4 regions of the Streptomyces sp. NBC_01320 genome follow, and region 2 is predicted to be linked to each of the others. Evidence: riboswitches for the same ligand, from Rfam matches in the RefSeq annotation. Region 2 holds a riboswitch; each other region holds the start of a gene.
What was found. Region 2 has a riboswitch for cyclic di-AMP ahead of OG395_RS31690 (transglycosylase family protein). Riboswitches for the same ligand answer to the same signal wherever they lie in the genome.

Region 1 (4,937 bases), 2.8 Mb from region 2:
GACAACCATTGATTCGTGAAGGGCAGAACCATGGCTGAGCGCCGCGTCAATGTCGGTTGGGCCGAGGGCCTGCACGCCCGCCCCGCTTCCATCTTCGTCCGTGCCGCCACGGCTTCCGGCGTCCCCGTGACGATCGCCAAGTCCGACGGCACCCCGGTGAACGCCGCCTCCATGCTCGCGGTGCTCGGTCTCGGCGCGCACGGCGGCGAGGAGATCGTGCTCGCCTCCGATGCGGACGACGCGGAAGCCGCGCTCGACCGTCTGGCGAAGCTGGTCACCGAGGGGCTCGAGGAGCTCCCGGAGACCGTCTGATTCCAGGGTTCCGATCAGGGGAAGCCTTTCCGGCCGATTCCTGTCGGGTCTATTTCTGTGGCGGAGCCGCGGCACCCCCAACCGGGGCCGCGGCTCCCTCGTTTTCGGATACCGACAATACATTCGGAGCGAATTCGGGCAGCCTAAAGAAAGCCCCGCGCATTTACTTCCCTTTGTATACGGCGCATGTGTTAATGCCGACCGCTCGCGGTGTTTACGGCATGTTGCGAAGTCCTCACCCGGCCGCCGGAGCGGGGTGCGCGGGCGTCGCGACCCGGGGCACCGCCCGCGCGGCGCAGCCGGTGCACGGCGGTGGCCCGCTCGGCGTGCTGGGCGGCCAGCGCCCTGGCCCGTTCCGCGTCCCCACGCGCCACGGCGTCCACGATGGCTCCGTGCTCGGCCCAGGAATCGGCGGGGCGGGCCGGCTGCTCGACCGCGTACATCCAGGCGATCTTGTGCCGTAGCTGGGTGAGCAGCGCGATGAGCCCGGGGCTGGCGGACGCCTGGGCGAGCGTCTCGTGGAACCAGCCGCCCAGCGAGCGCAGATCCTCCCCCTCGCCCCGTCGTGCTCTCTCCTGACCCAGCCTGACCAGGCCGCGGAGCACCTTGAGGTGCGCCTCGGTGCGGCGTTGCGCGGCACGGGCCGCACCCAGCGGCTCCAGCAGCATCCGTACCTCCAGAAGGTCGGCGGCCTCCTGTTCGGTGGGCTCGGCGACACAGGCACCCGCATGTCGGCGAGTGACCACGAAGCCCTCGGACTCCAGGGTGCGCAGCGCTTCCCGCACCGGGACACGAGAGACCCCGTAACGACGCGCGAGCAGCTCCTCGGTGAGTCTGCTGCCGCGTTCGAAGACACCGGAGACGATGTCGTCGCGGATTGCTGTGCATACCGATTGCGCCGGAATGCGCATGTCCGAACCTCCGCCTTAATCCCCGCGAAACGCGGCCGATCGACGCCTGTTCTGTGACTCTATTGCAATGCGACTGCATTTCCGACGCCGGGCCGAGAACCATGAATATCTTTTGGACCGGGGCCGGTTCCGCGGGGCGGTTCGGCAGGGGCGGAAACGACGAAGGCCCCGGCGGAAAACCGGGGCCTTCGGGGTGGTGCGGAGGGAACGTCGGTCAGACGTTCACGCCATGGGCGCGCAGGTACGCCACGGGGTCCATGTCGGAGCCGTACGAAGGCGTGGTGCGGGCCTCGAAGTGGAGGTGCGGTCCGGTGGAGTTGCCGGTCGAGCCGGAGAGGCCGATCCGCTGGCCCGCACCGACGCTCTGGCCGACGGAGACGCCGATCGAGGAGAGGTGACCGTACTGGGTGTACGTGCCGTCCGTCATCCGCAGCACGATGTTGTTGCCGTATGCGCCGCCCCAGCCCGCCTCGACGACCGTGCCGGCGCCGACGGCGACGACGGAGCTGCCGGAGGCGGCATGGAAGTCGATGCCCGAGTGCCTGCCGGAGGACCAGAGGGAACCGCTCGACTTGTAGCCGGTGGTGACGTACGAACCGGCGACCGGGAGCCGGAAGGAGCCCAGGCGGGTGCGCTCGGCGGAACGGGCAGCGCGGGCCTTCGCGTCACGGGCCGCCTTGGCGCGGGCCTCGGCCTTGGCCTTCGCCGCCGCCTCGGCCTTCGCCTTGGCCTTGGCCTTCGCTGCCGCGGCAGCCTTCGCCTTCGCGGCGACGTCGGCCTGGCGCTTCTGCACGTCGGCCTGGGTGGCCACCTGGTCGGCGAGGGCACCCTCGATGGCGATGATCTGGGTCAGGCCGGTCTCACTGACGGAGGAGGCCTCGGCATCCGTGGCGAGGGCCGGAGAGGCCAGTCCGCCGATGACGCCGGTGGTCGCCAGCGTCGCGACTCCGGCGACGCGCGCGCTCCTGCGCTTCAGGCGGCTCGGGGCACGGTGCTTCCCGGTGGGGCGGGTGAACGCCATGAACTAGCTGGTCCTTTCCTTCCTTCTCGCCTACCGGGTTAGCTGACGGGTTCGGAGCAGGAAGGTCTCCTACGGATCCCCGGCCTCGCAGGAGGTCGCGGCATCCGATTCACCCCAGGGACTGTGTGGGTCCCCGGCTCCCCAGGCTCGCGCCTGACGGGGACTCGGCGATCACTGCCCGGCGCCACGGATGCGGCATACGAGTGACGGACAGTGGAGCCGACGCTAGGCGGGGGCACTTTCATTCACCAAACGGACAGGGTGTTTTGTAGCGCATCCCACAGGGCAAGCAAGACACTTTCATGTCAAATCAGACAAAAGGGAAGACTCTGACGAGAAGCGACTCGCCAGGGTCTCCCTTTGTCCCTCTTTGCGGGACTTTGACACATCAGCCGGTGACGACCGACACCTCTCCGATGCCCAACGTCCTGACCGGCTCCTCGATCTGCGCGGCGTCGCCGACGAGAATCGTGACCAGCCGGTCCACGGGGAAGGCGTTGACCACGGCTGCGGTCGCCTCGACCGTGCCGGTCTCGGCCAGGCGGGCGTACAACTGTGCCTGGTAGTCGTCCGGGAGGTGCTGCTCGACCTGGTCGGCGAGCGTGCCTGCGACGGAGGCAGCCGTCTCGAACTTCAGCGGGGCGACACCCACGAAGTTCTGCACAGCGGTCTCGCGCTCGGCGTCGGTCAGCCCCTCGGCCGCCAGCGTCCGCAGGACCTTCCACAGGTCGTCGAGCGCCGCTCCGGTGGACTCCGTGTCCACCGAGCCGCTGATCGCCAGCATCGCCGCGCCGGTCGCACCGGAGGCGGAGTCCGGGGCCGTCGAGCGCAGGACCTGCCCGAAGGCCCGGACACCGTAGGTGTACCCCTTCTCCTCGCGCAGCACCCGGTCCAACCGGGAGGTGAGCGTGCCGCCCAGGCAGTAGGTGCCGAGGACCTGGGCCGGCCACACGCTGTCGTGCCGGTCGGCGCCGATGCGGCCGATCAGAAGCTGCGTCTGCACAGCGCCCGGACGGTCGATGATCACCACGCGGCCGGTGTCGTCGGCGGTGATCGGCGGGACCGGACGGGGCTCCACAGTGTTCCCGGTCCAGTCGCCGACGGTGTCGGCGAGCAGTGCGTCCAGGTCGATACCGGTGAGATCACCGACGACGACGGCGGTCGCGGTGGACGGCCGGACATGGGCCTCGTAGAAGGCGCGCACGGCCGCGGAGTCGATCCGCTCCACCGTCTCCTCGGTGCCCTGGCGCGGGCGCGACATCCGCGACGTGGCCGGGAAGAGCTCCTTGGACAGCTGCTTGGCGGCACGCCGGGCCGGGTTGGCCTGCTCGTGCGGAATCTCGTCGAGCCGGTTGTTCACCAGTCGTTCAACCTCGCTGTCGGCGAACGCGGGCGCCCGCAGCGCCTCGGCGATCAGCCCGAGCGCCTTGGCCAGCCGAGAAGCCGGGACCTCCAGGGAGACTCGCATGCCGGGATGGTCGGCATGCGCGTCGAGGGTGGCGCCGCAACGCTCCAGCTCGGCGGCGAACTCCTCGGCGGAGTGCTTGTCCGTGCCCTCGGAAAGGGCCCGCGCCATGATCGTGGCCACGCCGTCGAGGCCCTCGGGCTCGGCGTCCAGCGGGGCGTCGAGGAAGATCTCGACCGCGACGACCTGCTGGCCGGGACGGTGGCAGCGCAGCACCGTCAGCCCGTTGGGCAGGGCGCCGCGCTCGGGCGCGGGAAAGGCCCAGGGCCTGGCCGTGCCGGGGGTCGGCTGCGGGTGGTACTCCATCGAAACTCCAGTCGCGGCAGCGTCGGTCACTTGTCCGCCCCTTCGTGCGCGTCGGTGTCGGTGTCCGTCTCGTCGGCTTCCGCGTCGGCGGATTCGGCCGCCTCGACCGGCTCGTAGACGAGCACCGCCCGGTTGTCGGGCCGCAGCTGGGCCCTGGCCGCCGCCTGGACCTCCTCCGCGGTGACGTCGAGGACCCGCTGGACGGCGGTCAGGGCGAGCTGCGGGTCGCCGAACAGCACGGCGAACCGGCAGAGTTCATCGGCGCGGCCCGCGACCGTACCGAGCCGGTCCAGCCACTCGCGCTCCAACTGTGCCTGAGCACGCTCCATTTCCTCGGGCGTGGGGCCCTCGGCGGCGAACCGGGCCAGCTCCTCGTCGACCGCGGCCTCGATCTGCGACACCTCGACACCGCCGGACGTCTTCACGTCCAGCCAGCCGAGCGAGGGCGCGCCGGCCAACCGCAGCAGCCCGAAACCTGCCGCAACGGCCGTGCGGTCGCGGCGGACCAGACGGTTGTGCAGCCGGGAGGACTCGCCGCCGCCGAGCACGGTCAGCGCGAGATCCGCGGCGTCGCACTCCCTGGTGCCGTCGTGCGGCAGCCGGTAGGCGGCCATCAGCGCCCGGGCCGGGACCTCCTCGTGCACCTCTTCGCGCAGCTGCTCGCCGATGATCTCGGGGAGCGTGCCGTCGCGCGGCGGCTGCTTGCCGTCGTGGGACGGGATGGAGCCGAAGTACTTCTCGATCCAGGCGAGCGTCTGCTCGGGGTCGATGTCGCCGACGACCGACAGCACCGCGTTGTTGGGTGCGTAGTACGTACGGAAGAAGGTCCGCGCGTCGTCGAGCGTCGCCGCGTCCAGGTCGGCCATCGAGCCGATCGGGGTGTGGTGGTACGGGTGGCCCTCGGGATAGGCGAGGGCGGTCA
Region 2 (4,937 bases):
CGGGTCCGTGCCGCCGGACTCGATGTGCCGCTCCCGACGGGCGACAGCATCGGTTACGAACTCCTCGCCCTGGCCGTACGCGCGGAACAGGACGGCACGGACCCCGAGGCCGCCCTGCGCGCTGCGGGCCGCGCCTACCGGGACGCGATCCTCGCCGCGGAGGCCAGCGGATAACGTCAGGGGGTGAACGACAGCCCCGCCGACGCCCCCGAACTCTTCACCTGGGAGTTCGCCACCGACCCGTACCCGGCCTACGCCTGGCTGCGCGAGAACAGCCCCGTGCACCGCACCGCGCTGCCCAGCGGGGTCGAGGCATGGCTCGTGACGCGGTACCAGGACGCCCGGCAGGCCCTCGCCGACACCCGGCTCTCCAAGAATCCTGCGCACCACGACGAGCCGGCGCACGCCAAGGGGAAGACCGGCATCCCGGGCGAGCGCAAGGCGGAGCTGATGACGCATCTGCTGAACATCGACCCGCCCGACCACACCAGACTGCGCCGACTGGTCTCGAAGGCGTTCACGCCGCGCCGGGTCGCCGAGTTCGCCCCGCGCGTGCAGGAGCTGACGGACCGCCTCATCGACAACTTCATCGAGGAGGGATCCGCGGACCTCATCCACGATTTCGCGTTCCCGCTCCCCATCTACGCGATCTGTGACCTGCTCGGCGTCCCGCGCGAGGACCAGGACGACTTCCGGGACTGGGCGGGGATGATGATCCGCCACGGCGGTGGTCCGCGCGGCGGGGTGGCCCGGTCGGTGAAGAAGATGCGCGGCTATCTCGCGGAGCTCATCCACCGGAAGCGGGAGAACCCGGGGGAGGACCTGATCTCGGGGCTGATCCGGGCGAGCGACCACGGCGAGCACCTCACCGAGAACGAGGCCGCCGCCATGGCTTTCATCCTCCTCTTCGCGGGATTCGAGACGACGGTCAACCTCATCGGCAACGGGGTGTACGCCCTGCTGCGCGATCCGGAGCAGCGGGAGCGGCTGCAGCGCTCGCTCGATGCGGGGGAGAGCGGGCTGCTGGAGACCGGCATCGAGGAACTGCTGCGGTACGACGGTCCGGTGGAGCTGGCGACCTGGCGGTTCGCCACCGAGCCGCTGACCCTCGGCGGGCAGCGGATCGCGGCGGGTGACCCCGTGCTGGTGGTGCTCGCCGCCGCCGACCGCGACCCGGAACGGTTTACGGACCCGGACACGCTGGACCTCGCGCGGCGTGACAATCAGCACCTCGGATACGGGCACGGCATCCATTACTGCCTGGGAGCACCGCTTGCCCGACTGGAGGGGCAGGCTGCCCTGGCCACCCTGTTGAGGCGCCTCCCGGACCTGCGGCTTGCGGTGGAACCTACCGATTTGCGGTGGCGTGGCGGGCTCATCATGCGTGGACTGCGCACGCTTCCGGTGGAGTTCGGTCCCGGACGGCGTTCCGGCGAAGGTGACGCCCTGTCAACTCTGTGACTTTCACGTGATCTGCGCTGCATCGACTTGTGACAGGCGTTCGAGTGCCGCTACGTTCACCGTTCGACTCACCAGTCACTTGTCAGTCACACGGAAGGCAATCCCATGGGCTCCGCGAACGGCAGGCACCGTCGCCCTCGCCAGGCACCCGCGATCGTCGTCACCGCAGGCGTGACCGGTTCGGCCATCGCCATCCCCCTGCTCGGCGCGGCCGGTGCGCACGCCGCCGACGCCACGACCTGGGACCGGGTCGCAGAGTGCGAGAGCGGCGGCATGTGGAGCGCCGACCTCGGCAACGGCTTCTACGGCGGTCTTCAGTTCTCGCAGGGCGACTGGAAGGCGTACGGCGGTGAGGCGTACGCCCCGCGCGCCGACCTCGCCAGTCGCTCGCAGCAGATAGCGGTCGCCGAGAAGGTCCTGGACGACCGGGGGCCGAAGGAGTGGCCCAGCTGTGCGGTGATCTCCGGGCTCACGGAGGACGGGTCGTTGCCGGGGGTCGACCCGGGAATCGTGCCCTCGGCCGAACCGGCGGAGAGCGGGGATGCGTCCGAGGCGCCGTCCACCGAGGCGTCCGCCACGCCTTCGGGCAAGGCGTCGCACAAGCCGTCAGCCACGCCGTCGTCCAAGAAGTCTGATTCATCCGAATCACCCCAGAAGTCTGGCTCGTCCGACAATGGGGTGGGTGGCAAGCACCGCGGTGCGCCGGCTTCCGAGGTGAGCCATGGCATGGGCAGGGGCGGCGACCGGGACTCGGGTCGGCATGCTTCCCGCGGTAACAGTGCCGGGCGCGACACGCGCGCGGCGGCGACAGACGGCGATTACACCGTCCGGCCGGGCGACAACCTCTGGGCGATTGCTGACGCACAGAAGGTTCCCGGTGGATGGCCCGCTCTCTATGAGGCGAACAAGGGTGCGGTCGGCGGCGACCCGGACCTCATCCTGCCTGGCCAGAGCCTCGATCTCGGCGTGAAGTCGAAGTGAGAGCAGTCTGATAAACGGCTAAAAGCACCCCAAAAATAGGGGTAGTTCAGGGACCTATGTCCGCTTATGCGTAAGTGAGACATGGGTCTCTTTGTGTCAACTGGCGTGTCGCGTCTGCCGGGTCTGTCCGCACCGCTCCTCACCTGCGAAAACACTGTGCGATCGGATGCCTGTAAGGACTGATTGTCCGTTATGCCCATCTTTGAATGTCGAGGTTGCGTACGTTTACGGTCGGAACCGCTCGCACCGCGGGCCCCGTCGACCGTCACGCCGAATCCTGCCGTCGGTCGAAGGGAACAGACGCGTAAAGCGCCGTAGGCAGGAGCGGGGGACCCAGGTAAGCCGCCGGGCCCGATGGCCGAAAGACCGTCAGGACCGGCTCGGGGTGAAGTCGCGTGCTAGGACATGCGACCGGGCAACTCACTTGGCCCGAACCCGACAGCTCACCTCGTAGGCGTCGGTGAGGAGAAGTTCCATGCTGCTGAACAGCAAGGGCAAGCACCGTCGCCCGTCCAAGGCCGTCCGTGTCGCCACGCTCGCCGGCGTCACCGGTGCCGCCATCGCCGCTCCCCTGATGGGTGCGACCGGTGCCTCCGCAGCCTCCGTCGCCACGTGGGACGCCGTCGCCCACTGCGAGTCCGGCGGCAACTGGTCCATCAACACCGGCAACGGCTACTACGGCGGCCTGCAGTTCTCGCAGTCCAGCTGGGCCGCCGCCGGTGGTACGCAGTACGCCCCGCGCGCCGACCTCGCCACCAAGGCACAGCAGATCGCCACCGCCGAGAAGCTCCTCGACATGCAGGGCCCGGGTGCCTGGGGCTGCGCCGGCGCCGGCAACCTGACCAACGACGGTGTCGACCCGGGCGTCGACACCGGCTCCACCGCGCAGCGGAGCACTCCGGCGCAGGAGCCGAAGCAGGCCGCGCCGAAGCAGGTCGAGCGCACCGAGGCCCCCGCCGCCTCCCGCGCGGACCGCGGCACCGCCCCCAAGGCCGCGACCAAGAAGACCGTCACCACGCCGACCGGCGCGAAGGTCGCCAAGGGCGACGGCGAGTACAAGGTGAAGTCCGGCGACTCGCTCAGCAAGATCGCCGCGCAGCACAAGGTGAAGGGCGGCTGGCAGCAGCTCTTCAAGCTGAACAAGGACATCGTCGAGGACGCCGACCTGATCTACCCGGGTCAGCAGCTCCACCTGACGAAGTAGGACGGGCCTCCGTATCTACGGGCTCCCCGTAGATACGGGCTCTCTCCTCCCCGAGCACCCCGACCCGGCGCGGATTCCCCCGTACGCGCAGGGTCGGGGTTTCAGCGTTCAACTGTTGTCGTTACCGTCCAGTAGAAATCTGGATCTTTGCCCTGCTATGAGAGCCCTTGGGTCCTTTTTCGTCCCAGGAGGCGGGCGGTCGGCGGACCGAGGCGGCCCAGCCGGTTAGGCTCTTGTCGCAAGGCCAAAGCGACCCTGCACAACCAGCGTCATATCCCAGAAGGAGATGCCTCGTGCCGTCCATCGACGTCGTCGTAGCCCGGGAAATCCTCGACTCCCGCGGAAACCCCACGGTCGAGGTCGAGGTTGGCCTCGACGACGGCAGCACGGGCCGTGCTGCTGTTCCGTCCGGCGCCTCCACCGGTGCGTTCGAGGCCATTGAGCTTCGCGACGGTGACCCCAACCGCTACCAGGGCAAGGGCGTCGAGAAGGCCGTCCTCGCCGTGATCGAGCAGATCGGCCCGGAGCTCGTCGGCTACGACGCCACCGAGCAGCGGCTGATCGACCAGGCCATGTTCGACCTGGACGCCACCGAGAACAAGGGCTCGCTCGGCGCCAACGCGATCCTCGGCGTCTCGCTGGCCGTCGCACACGCCGCGTCCGAGGCCTCGGACCTGCCGCTGTTCCGCTACCTCGGTGGCCCGAACGCGCACCTGCTGCCCGTCCCGATGATGAACATCCTCAACGGTGGGTCGCACGCCGACTCCAACGTCGACATCCAGGAGTTCATGATCGCGCCGATCGGCGCGGAGTCCTTCTCCGAGGCCCTGCGCTGGGGCGCCGAGGTCTACCACACGCTGAAGAAGGTCCTGAAGACCAAGGGCCTGTCGACCGGTCTCGGCGACGAGGGCGGCTTCGCGCCGAACCTGGAGTCGAACCGCGCCGCCCTGGACCTCATCCTCGAGGCCATCAAGGAAGCCGGTTACGCCCCGGGCAAGGACATCGCGCTCGCGCTCGACGTCGCCGCCTCGGAGTTCTACAAGGACGGCAAGTACGAGTTCGAGGGCAAGTCCCGCTCGGCCGCCGAGATGACCGAGTACTACGAGGAGCTCGTCTCCGCGTACCCGCTGGTCTCCATCGAGGACCCGCTGTACGAGGACGACTGGGCCGGCTGGAACGTCATCACCCAGAAGCTCGGCGCCAAGGTGCAGATCGTCGGTGACGACCTGTTCGTCACCAACCCGGAGCGCCTGGCCCGCGGCATCGAGGAGGGCTCCGCCAACGCGCTGCT
Region 3 (4,937 bases), 2.3 Mb from region 2:
AGGCCGTGGGTGCCGCATTCAACCAGTGCCATCAGCCTGACCTGCGGGTTCCCGCAGGTGTTGCTGGCCGGGCTGGAGTATCCGAAGGCCGTGGCGTTCTCCGCGGAGTCCGGCACATCCAGCGTGGTGCCATCCCAGGCGACCAGCCGCAGCCCGAAGGCGTACGCCTCGGCGGTGGCGGGCGTCGCCAGCGGGCCACAGGTCTGTTCGAACAACACGCGCAGTGGTTTCTCGCCCAGTCGCTGGCGGGCCTTGGTCAGGGCCGGGCTCGTCGGCAGCCGCTGAAGTCCGAGCCCCGGCAGGTTCCGCAGCTTCTCGGTGAGCGTGCGCAAGACCGCCCGGTATCCCGGCTGACCTGCACTTTCGGCACTGCTGAACAGGCAGAGCGCCAAGACGAAGTACATCACCGCCCGAGCCGGCAGGAGTCGTCGGCGAAGTTCGACGCGACCAGTGCGGTCCAACACCTCGTCGACGATCTCTGGTGTGATCCAGCGAGTCAGCACCCCAAGGCGGACCCGGTCCCCGAACCGCTCGCCGACCGGAACCCTCGGTGAGAGCTGCGAGTTGTGCGCGTCTACCCTGGCGGGCAGGACGGGCATGGTGGCAGACTGAGCGCCCAACGGAGCCCCGGTCAGACAGTCGGATCTTGGTCGATCTTCTGTCTTACCGGGGGCTCCGTTGCTGTGTCCGGCTCTCAGCTGAGTCCTCATCAGAACGTGACGAACTACCCAGCGTCACCAAGGGTGAAATCCACCCAAACCAACCATCGGTGAGCTCCTGACCAGCAGGGTTCCGCTAATTCACCGGCATTGCTCTGACCTCGGCCTTTTAGTGGATCACTAGGATGCGTGCTCCCCATCATAACCTTCTGTACGTCCTGTACATTTTTTTACGGATGCCCCCGCAGGCGCGTACAGACACCGGAGGAGAGGCCAGCCATGTTCCGCCCTGCCGCCCGTTACGTCCTGCCCGAGTTCACCGAGCGCACGACCGAAGGGACCCGCACCCTCGACCCGTACTCCAAGCTGCTCGCCGAGCGCATCGTCTTCCTCGGCACCCCGGTCAACGACACCGCCGCCAACGACCTGATCGCGCAGTTCATGTATCTGGAGCACGCCGCGCCCGAGCGGCCGATCTCCCTCTACATCAACTCCCCCGGCGGCTCGTTCGGCGCCATGTCCGCCATCTACGACACGATGGACTACCTCACCTGCGAGGTGGAGACGTTCTGCCTCGGCCAGGCCGGTTCCAGCGCGGCGGTCCTGCTCGCCGCGGGCGCTCCCGGCCGACGGCACGCCCTGCCCGGGGCCAGGGTCGTCGTCCAGCAGCCCGAGCTCCCGGAGCCGGTTCAGGGCCAACCGTCCGATCTGGAGATCGAGGCGCGGGAACTGGTCCGCGTCCGTGAGCTGCTCACCCGCATGCTGGCCCGCCACACCGGCCGCAGCGCCGAGCGGATCGCCGCCGACTTCGAGCGCGACCTCATCCTCGACGCCGCCGGAGCCAAGGCGTACGGGCTGGTGGACCACGTCCTGGAGAACCGCAGGACGTCGCTCCCGCCGAACAGCGCGAGGTGAACCGCCGATGCAGCCACCCCACCTCCCACCGCTGCCCGCACTGACGCGCGCCGAGGCCGAGTTCATCGACTGCTACCTGGAAGTGCTCGACCAGCTGGGCCGGATCAACCCCGCCCGCGGCAGCGACACCTACGGCGCGCTGCGCGCGGCCCAGGCACTCGCCTCGCGGTCGGGCGCCCTGCGGGACGCGCTCACCATGATGCACGAGCGGGGTGAAGCACAGATCCACGCCGCGACGTTGGCACGGGCCCTACGCGTGTTGGACGGGGAGCGGCGGGCCGGACGGGTCACCGTGCCCCCGGCCCCGATGAGTTGATCATCTCTCCGTAGGCGACACGCCCGGCACGCTGATCGAATTTTCTCGCTCGTCCGGCGCAAGGAATCCCCCGCGAGAGGGACAACTCGACTTGCGCCGCCGACGTGGACGGTGAGCGAAATATGCCGTTCCGTCGCTGGTACGGGACCGGTCGAGACGGTCTGACGAGTACCCAAATCACCCCTCGCTCAACCAAACAGACCATTAGTGGCGAACTTCGCATATCGCTGTTTTGCTTCGGAAATCCGGCAGCCGGTGAGTCAAGATCCGTGGGACGACAAGCCCCCGCCACCACGGCGAGGCGGTCCGGGCGGACGCCGAGTCCTGCCGCCGCCCGGATGACTGGTCGACAGAAGTGGATCGGCAGGAGTGGAGGACCCGAGCACAACGGGTCGACCGGCATCCGGTCGACCCTCGGGGTGAAGCCGCACCGCGCGGCCGGGCAACTTCGCCAGCCCGAACCCGACAGGTCATCCTTCACAGGCGGCTGACGAAGGGTTGCGCATGACTGCGCAGGTTCATGTCCCGTTTCTGATCGCCCGGGCCGGTACGGCCACGGTTCTGACCCTCGCCGCCGTCGGCGGCTCCATGATCGTCCCCGGCGTCGTGACCGACGCCCAGGCCGCGACGCGTGCGACCAAGGCGCTCAAGATCGCCGCGTCGAAGAAGGGATCGCCGTACCGGTACGGGGGCACCGGCCCCCACCGTTTCGACTGTTCCGGGCTGACGCTGTATGCGTTCAAGAAGGTGGGCAAGAGGCTCCCACGCACGGCCCAGCAGCAGTACAACAAGACCCGTCACGTCTCGGCGTCGAAGCGGAAACGTGGCGATCTGGTCTTCTTCCACTGGGGACGCAGCGTCTACCACGTCGGCATCTACGCCGGCAGGGGGAAGATCTGGCACTCCCCGAAGACCGGTTCCGTCGTGCGGCTGGAGAAGATCTGGACGAGAAGCGTCTGGTACGGACGAGTTCGCTGATCCCTCCGATTCTCCTCCGGCTCCCCCATTCACCACGTGCTTCAGTACACCAGGGGTCCGGTCACCAGGACCAGCCCCAGCGCGGTGAGCGCCGCGCCGCTGCCGCCCTCGATGGCGCGGGCGGTACGCGGCCGGCGCAGCCACCGGCCCAGGCGGTCCACCAGGAGCGCCACGGACGGGAACCAGATCAGCGCGAGCAGCACGACGACGGTGGCCAGCAGCAGGGTCCTGGGGAGGGGCGGCTGTCCGTCAGGGACGAATTGCGGCAGCAGGCTCAGGAAGAGCACGGGCGCCTTGGGGTTCAGAGCGTTGGTCAGAAAGCCCTGGCGCAGGGCGCGCCGCGCGCTGGTCGCCGTCGGCCCTCCGTCCACCCTCGTGCCCACGCCAGCATCCCTGGTGCGGCGCCATGCCGCGTGCACGCCACTGATTCCCAGATAGAGGACGTACGCCCCGCCGAGCAGCTGGACCGTGCTGAACAGGACGGGCACCGTGACCAGGACCGCCGCGAGCCCGGCGACGGCGAGCGCCGTGTGGATGAGCAGTCCCCCGGCGACCCCCAGCGCCGTGGCCACCCCGGCCGCACGCGAGGCGAGTGCGTTCCGTACGACCACCGTGAAGTCCGCGCCCGGCAGCGCCACCATCCCTGCGGCGACCCCGATGAAGGCGATCAGTTGTCCGTCCATGGGTCCACCATGGACCGACGTAGCCTTCAGCATGTACTTGCAATCTTCTGGGTCTGCCAAAAGGAACGCTTAATGTTCGACCCGACACGGCTCGCGGCGCTGGTGGCGGTCGCCGAGGCCGGTTCGATCACGCGCGCCGCTGCCCGCCTCGGCTACACCGCGCCCGCACTCTCCCAGCAGCTGGCCAAGCTGGAGCGGGAGGCGGGCGCCGCGCTGCTGGTGCGCCACCACCGTGGCGCCCGGCTGACGGCCGCGGGCGAGCTGCTGGTCGTACGCGCCCGGCGGGTCCTCGACGAGATGGACCGTGCGCGCCACGAACTGAGCCGACTGGCCGGGCTCTCCGGCGGACGCCTCCGGGTCGGCACGTTCACCACGGCGGGTATCCATCTGCTGCCGCCGGTACTGAGCGCGTTCCGGCGCGCCCACCCGGATGTGGAGCTGTCCGTCACGGACTACGAACCGCCCGGGGGGATCGCCGCCGTCGCCTCGGGTAAGGTCGATCTGGCGCTGACCCATGCGTACGAGCCGGGGCCCGCGGCGCCGGTGCCGTCCGGGGTCTGCGTGGAGCCGCTGCTGGTCGAGGAGCTGGTGCTGATCACTGCGGTCGGCCAGGTGCTGTCTGAGGGCACGGGACGGCTGCCGGTTACGGAGCTGGCAGACCGGCCGCTGATCAGCAGCGCACCGGCCCATCCGCCCCGCCGCGGGGTGGAGAACGCCCTGGCCGAGGTGGGGGCGACGCCCGCGGTGGTCTGCGAGTCGCCCGGCTACGCCCTGGTGTGCGCCCTGGTCAGCGCGGGGATCGGGATGGCGGTGGTACCGGAGATGGTCGCCGCGATGTCGCCGACTCCGCTGTCCGTGCGGCGGCTGGAACCCGCGGCGTTCCGGCGGACGATCTCGGTGGTGCACCACGGCGAGCGCGCGAGCGGAGCGGCGGCGACGCTGTGCGCGCTGCTGCGCGGCGGCTTCGGGCGGGCGACGTCGGCCCAGTGACGTGCGCCGCCCGCTCGGGCAGTCAGGTCTGGGCGGGTACGGTCCACGGGAGCGCGATCCAGACGGTCTTGCCCCCCTCGCTGGTGGGCGTCACCCTGAGACGACCGCCGCACTCCTTGGCCAGACAGCGGATGATCACCATGCCGCGGCCGTTGTCCTGCTGCACGGCAGCGGGCAGGCGCTGGGGCCGGCGGGGGTGACTGTCCGTCACCCCGAGGTGCAGCTGCTCCTCCCGCTCCAGCCGGAGGTCCACGGTGAAGGTGGGCGACTGACCGAAGGTGTGCTGGACGGCGTTGGTCACGAGTTCCGAGACGATGAGCCGGATGGTGTCGGCTGTCTCGGTGTCGTCGGGCAGTCCCCAGTCGGCGAGCACCCGGGCCACGTATCTCCGGGCTG
Region 4 (4,937 bases), 4.2 Mb from region 2:
GCTCGAAGCGCTCGGCCACGTCGTCCGGGTCGGTGCCGGGCCGGATGATGTCATTGCCGCCCGCGCAGAAGCTCACCAGATCGGGTGCGAGCTCCTTGGCGCGCGGCACCTGCTCCTCGACGATCTGGTCGAGGAGGCGTCCGCGTACGGCGAGATTGGCGTACCGGAAGTTTCCGTGCGCGGAGCCCTCGGAGCTCGTCGCCGCATCGGTGTCCGGGAGCTGGTCCGCGAGAAATACCGCGAAACGGTCCGCCCAGCCGACGAAGGTTCCGTCCGGGCCGGGGTCTCCGACTCCCTCGGTGAAGCTGTCGCCAATCGCTGCGTACGACCCGATGGCGCCATGCCGATTGATGACGCCACGTTGAATGTTTCTCGAATCGTCTGCCACAAGCGCATATCCTGCACCGCCGAATGTGACTTACGCGACCGTAATAAGGGGTTGACGGGTGGTGAGATAGACCACCTGGTCAGGTTTTGGTAAAGGGGGAATAAGTGAAGGGGCGGTGCGCCGCCGCGCACCGCCCCTTCACCGAACCGACCGGATCAGCCGTGGATCAGACGTAGATCAGACGTAGATCCCGTGCGAGGCCAGGTAGGCGATCGGGTCGATGTCCGACCCGTACGCCGGGCCGGTGCGGATCTCGAAGTGGAGGTGCGGGCCGGTGGCGTTGCCGGTCGCGCCGGAGAGACCGACCTGCTGACCCGCGGTCACGGTCTGGCCCGCCGAGACGGAGAGCGAGGACATGTGGCCGTACTGCGAGTAGTGGCCGTCGGCGTGCTTGATGACGACCTGGTTGCCGTACGCGCCACCCCAGCCGGCGGTGACGACGGTGCCGGAGGTGATCGCCTTCACACTGGTGCCGGTGGCGACCGGGAAGTCGATACCCGTGTGGCTGCCGCTGGACCAGTTGGCGCCCGAGGCACGGTAGGCGGTGGTGTGGTTGCCCGGGACCGGGTGCACGTAGCCGGAGTTGGTGCCCTGGTCGGCCGCGGCGGACGTCTTGGCGGACTCCGAAGCCTTGGGCTGGGACGCGGACTTGTCGGCCGAGGAGGTCGACGGAGCCTTCGACGGAGCGGGGGCGGACTGCGTGTCCGCGGTCGCGGCGGAGCCGGCCGGCTTGCCGCCGAGCGTCAGCTTCATGCCCGGGAAGATCAGGCTCGGGTTCTCGCCGACGACCTCGCGGTTGTCCTGGTACAGCTTCTGCCAGCCGCCCTTGACCTGCTGCTCGGCGGCGATCTTCGACAGGTAGTCACCGGCGACGACGGAGTACGTCCGGGTCTCGACCTGCTTCTTCACGACCGGCGCGGCCTCGACGGCGACGTGCGTGGCTGCCGACTGCGCGGTGGGCGCGGCCTGCTCCGCGGCGTGGGCACCGGTGGCGCCGAGCAGCGGAAGGGCGATGACGGCCCCACCGGCGCCGACGGCGGCGACGCCACGGGCGATCGTGCTGGACTTGGTACGGCGATGCTTACCCGATGTGGGCATGAAGAATTTCCTCTCCGGCGCCTACGAGGTGAGCTGTCGGGTTCGGGCTGGAGATGCCCGGTCGCAGTTCGCGACTTCACCCCGAGCCGGCCGGATCTCTCCGGCCGGCGGCTTACCTGGTTCCCCCGCTCCTGCCACACGTGAGTGGGTGCGAATTCCGGGCGGCGGCAGGATTAGGCGGTCCGTCCGGATTGAGGGTGACCGTAGGCGAGCGAGGACGGCGGAAACAAGCCATCGATTACTCAATGGAATCCGCGAAGGGAAATCGGCGCGGAATTCCGGTCACCCTCCGTGGATTATGGATCTTGGCTTTCCGCGCGACGTCCGGAATACCCGTCCGTGGCGCCACCACACACCGTCACGGATATGATCCCGCTCACGAGTAGGGCATCATCTCCCGCAGAAGTAGGCCATGTTCCACTAAATGCCGCGATACGGACATGTCATGGGCGTCCGCCACGTCGGAGCCTCAGCACCTTCGCGTCCAGATCGCCCCGCAGCCCGGTGTGCAGACCCTGATGCAGCAGCACGGCACCGTGGTGGACCGCCCCGGTGTCCAGGTCGGTGTAGGTCGCCGCAGGGTCGAGCCCGCGCAGCCGCAGGGCCGGCGGCCGCTCCCCGTACCGCTGCGCCTCCAGCCACATCAGCACCACGGCCTCGTCGCCGTGCACGTACTGCACGGCGCTGAGCCCACCGCGCGGGGCACGCAGCCGGTACAGCGCGCCGTGCTGCACCGCGGGACGGATCTCCTTGTAGAGATCCACCCAGCTCCGCGCCTCGGCCAGCTCCTCGTCACTCCACTCGGTGAGATCCCCGCCGACCCCGAGCACCCCGGCCATCGCGCTGACGAAGCGGAAGCGCAGCGAACTGGTCCTGCTGTTGAGCTGGACATTCGGACTGTCGGTGACCCAGGCGGCCATCACCCGCGCCGGATGGATCTGCCCGAAGCCCTCCTGGATGGCGAGCCGGTCGAGCGGGTCGGTGTTGTCGGAGGTCCACACCTGGTCGGTACGGGCGAGGATCCCCAGGTCGATCCGGCCGCCGCCGCCCGAGCAGGACTCGAAGGCGACACCGGGATGGGCGGCCCGCAGCCGGTCGATCAGCGCGTAGAGCGCGTGCACATGCGCGATCCAGAGCTTCTGCGGATAGTCCTCGCCCGGCCAGCCCGCATCGGTGAAACAGCGGTTGAAGTCCCATTTCACATAGTCGATCGGGGCGCTGGAGAGCAGCGTGTCGAGCTGCTCCCACAGATGGTTCTGCACATCGGTCCGGGCCAGATTGAGCACCAGCTGATGACGGAATTCGGTCCGGGTCCGCCCGGGGAAGTGCTGCACCCAGTCGGGGTGCGCGCGATACAGATCACTGTCGGCGTTCACCATCTCCGGCTCGACCCAAATGCCGAACTGCATGCCGAGTCCGTGCACTTCGTCGGCGAGCGGCTTCAGCCCGCCGGGGAATCGCTCGGGGTTGGGGGTCCAGTCGCCGAGTCCGGCCCGGTCGCTGGTGCGCTGCCCGAACCACGCGTCGTCCACGACGAACAGCTCGACGCCCATCGCGGCGGCGCGCTCGGCGAGGGCGCGCTGCTGGTCCTCCGCGATGTCGAAGCCGGTCGCCTCCCAGGAGTTGTAGAGCACCGGCCGCAGGCTCCCGGCGTCCGGGACGACATGGGCCAGTTGCCAGGCGTGCCAGGCCCGGCTCGCCCCGCCGAACCCTTCGGCGCTCCACAGACCGGCGAACACCGGTGTGGTGTACGTCTCCCCCGGTGCGAATCGCAGGAGCCCGGAGTCGTCGTATCCGGCGCCTCCGGTGATCTGCACGAGCCCGTCGGGGAGCTGCTGCACCGCGATCCGCCACGAGCCGGACCAGCCGAGCGCGCAGCCGTACACCTCGCCGTCCTCTTCGTTGGCGGCGCCGTCCGCGTCGAGCGCGACCCATGGCAGGAACTGGTGTCCGGTGTGGCCGCGCCTGCTGGAGAGGACCTTCTCGCCGTACGTCAGCTCCGACCGTACGAGCTGTGTCTCAGCCGCCCAGCGGCCGTGGAGCTGGCTCAGCCGCCAGCTGTCGCGGGCGGGCAGCGCCCAGGCCGCCGCGTCGGCGCGCAGCAGCTCCAGCGGCGGACCGTCGGGACCGGTGTGGGTGACGGTGGCCCAGCGCTCGATGACGTCGGAGTCCTCCCGCATGCGGTAGTGCAGGGTGAGCGCGAGCCACTGCACGGAGTCGGCGAACGCGATACGGAGTTCGTCGCCGTCCACGGCGGCCCCGGCGAACACCCATTCGGTGCCACGGACTTCGGGGGTGCGTACGGAGAGAGCGGGCCGGACGAAGCGGGGGCCGCCCTCGACCGGGTACTCCTCGCGGCCGTCCAGCTGCGACTCGAAACCCCGGAAGGGCGGCTCGGGCGCGGCGGCGAGTGCCTCGGCGGCCGCGAGGGAGATCCGTGGCCCCCAGTGCAGATGCAGCAGTCGGTCCCGGTCCGTGAGGTGCAGCGCGTAGCTGCCGCTCGCCCCGGTCAGCAGCCAGGTCCGACCGCGGTCGCCCGTCTCGATCATGTCATCCCCACATTCCCACAGTTCCGCACATCATCGACCGCCGACCGACGGCCGGGCAACGCCCGTGCGAGGGGAATTCCGTGGGGAGTTCAGCAGGAAACGGCCGAGATGATTGCCCGAGGAATCAATGTCGTATCGTCGCAGGAACTGACCTCGCCGGCGAGCCGCGCCGACGCCAGACACTCCAGGAGACACCGTGACGCAGCAGGTGCCGCAGGTCCCGTCGACGGAACCCGAGCTGGCAGGTGTGCGCAACTTCCGCGATGTGGGTGGCCTGCCCACCACCGACGGCCGCCGGGTGCGGTACGGACGGCTCTTCCGCAGCGGTCACCTCGCGCACGCGACCGACGAGGACGCCGCGTTCCTCGGCGGCCTCGGGCTGCACACGATCTTCGACTTCCGCAATGCGGCGGACCACAGGCTCGACGGCCTGGACGTGGACCTGCCGGGCGTACGCAATGTGAACATTCCGCTCTCCGACCCGGCCGACGGCGCCGAATTCTGGCAGATGGTCCGCGACGGCGACATCGAGCAGCTGCGCTCGATCCTTGCCGACGGCAAGGGAGCCGCGCGGATGACTGCCTCGTACAAGTCGATCATCAGGGACCGTACCGCCGAGCACAGCCGGGTGCTGCACGCCCTGGCCGAGGACAGCGTTCCCGCGCTGATGCACTGCGCGGCCGGCAAGGACCGTGCCGGTCTCTCGATCGCGGTTTCGCTGCTGGCGGTCGGCGTCGAGCGCGAGGCCATCGAGGCCGACTACCTGAAGTCCAACGATCCGCACCGCCGGTACAAGGTCCGGCGCACCGACACCTCGGCGACCGGGATGTCGCCCGAGGTGATGGAGCTGCTCAGCCCACTCTTCGACGCCCGCGCCGAGTACCTCGCCCAGGCCTTCAGCA

Region 1: another riboswitch for cyclic di-AMP. It lies ahead of OG395_RS18615 (M23 family metallopeptidase); the one in region 2 lies ahead of OG395_RS31690 (transglycosylase family protein).
Region 3: another riboswitch for cyclic di-AMP. It lies ahead of OG395_RS42275 (C40 family peptidase); the one in region 2 lies ahead of OG395_RS31690 (transglycosylase family protein).
Region 4: another riboswitch for cyclic di-AMP. It lies ahead of OG395_RS13070 (M23 family metallopeptidase); the one in region 2 lies ahead of OG395_RS31690 (transglycosylase family protein).

The regions. Positions count from the first base shown of each region.
Region 1 is NZ_CP108390.1:4,105,776-4,110,712, forward strand. Features, by position in the region: gene OG395_RS18605 (HPr family phosphocarrier protein) at 31-312, shown strand; gene OG395_RS18610 (GntR family transcriptional regulator) at 504-1,223, opposite strand; gene OG395_RS18615 (M23 family metallopeptidase) at 1,438-2,244, opposite strand; cyclic di-AMP (ydaO/yuaA leader) riboswitch at 2,258-2,424, opposite strand; gene OG395_RS18620 (M16 family metallopeptidase) at 2,633-4,015, opposite strand; gene OG395_RS18625 (M16 family metallopeptidase) at 4,042-4,937, opposite strand, start outside.
Region 2 is NZ_CP108390.1:6,947,432-6,952,368, forward strand. Features, by position in the region: gene OG395_RS31675 (nucleoside triphosphate pyrophosphohydrolase) at 1-174, shown strand, start outside; gene OG395_RS31680 (cytochrome P450 family protein) at 184-1,461, shown strand; gene OG395_RS31685 (transglycosylase family protein) at 1,567-2,442, shown strand; cyclic di-AMP (ydaO/yuaA leader) riboswitch at 2,743-2,914, shown strand; gene OG395_RS31690 (transglycosylase family protein) at 2,918-3,646, shown strand; gene eno (phosphopyruvate hydratase) at 3,940-4,937, shown strand, end outside.
Region 3 is NZ_CP108390.1:9,279,240-9,284,176, reverse strand. Features, by position in the region: gene OG395_RS42290 (IS4 family transposase) at 1-599, opposite strand, end outside; gene OG395_RS42285 (ATP-dependent Clp protease proteolytic subunit) at 939-1,574, shown strand; gene OG395_RS42280 (hypothetical protein) at 1,582-1,890, shown strand; cyclic di-AMP (ydaO/yuaA leader) riboswitch at 2,228-2,391, shown strand; gene OG395_RS42275 (C40 family peptidase) at 2,395-2,868, shown strand; gene OG395_RS42270 (LysE family translocator) at 2,910-3,551, opposite strand; gene OG395_RS42265 (LysR family transcriptional regulator) at 3,624-4,541, shown strand; gene OG395_RS42260 (ATP-binding protein) at 4,564-4,937, opposite strand, start outside.
Region 4 is NZ_CP108390.1:2,787,383-2,792,319, forward strand. Features, by position in the region: gene OG395_RS13065 (SGNH/GDSL hydrolase family protein) at 1-388, opposite strand, end outside; gene OG395_RS13070 (M23 family metallopeptidase) at 566-1,486, opposite strand; cyclic di-AMP (ydaO/yuaA leader) riboswitch at 1,490-1,647, opposite strand; gene OG395_RS13075 (alpha-galactosidase) at 1,930-4,035, opposite strand; gene OG395_RS13080 (tyrosine-protein phosphatase) at 4,232-4,937, shown strand, end outside.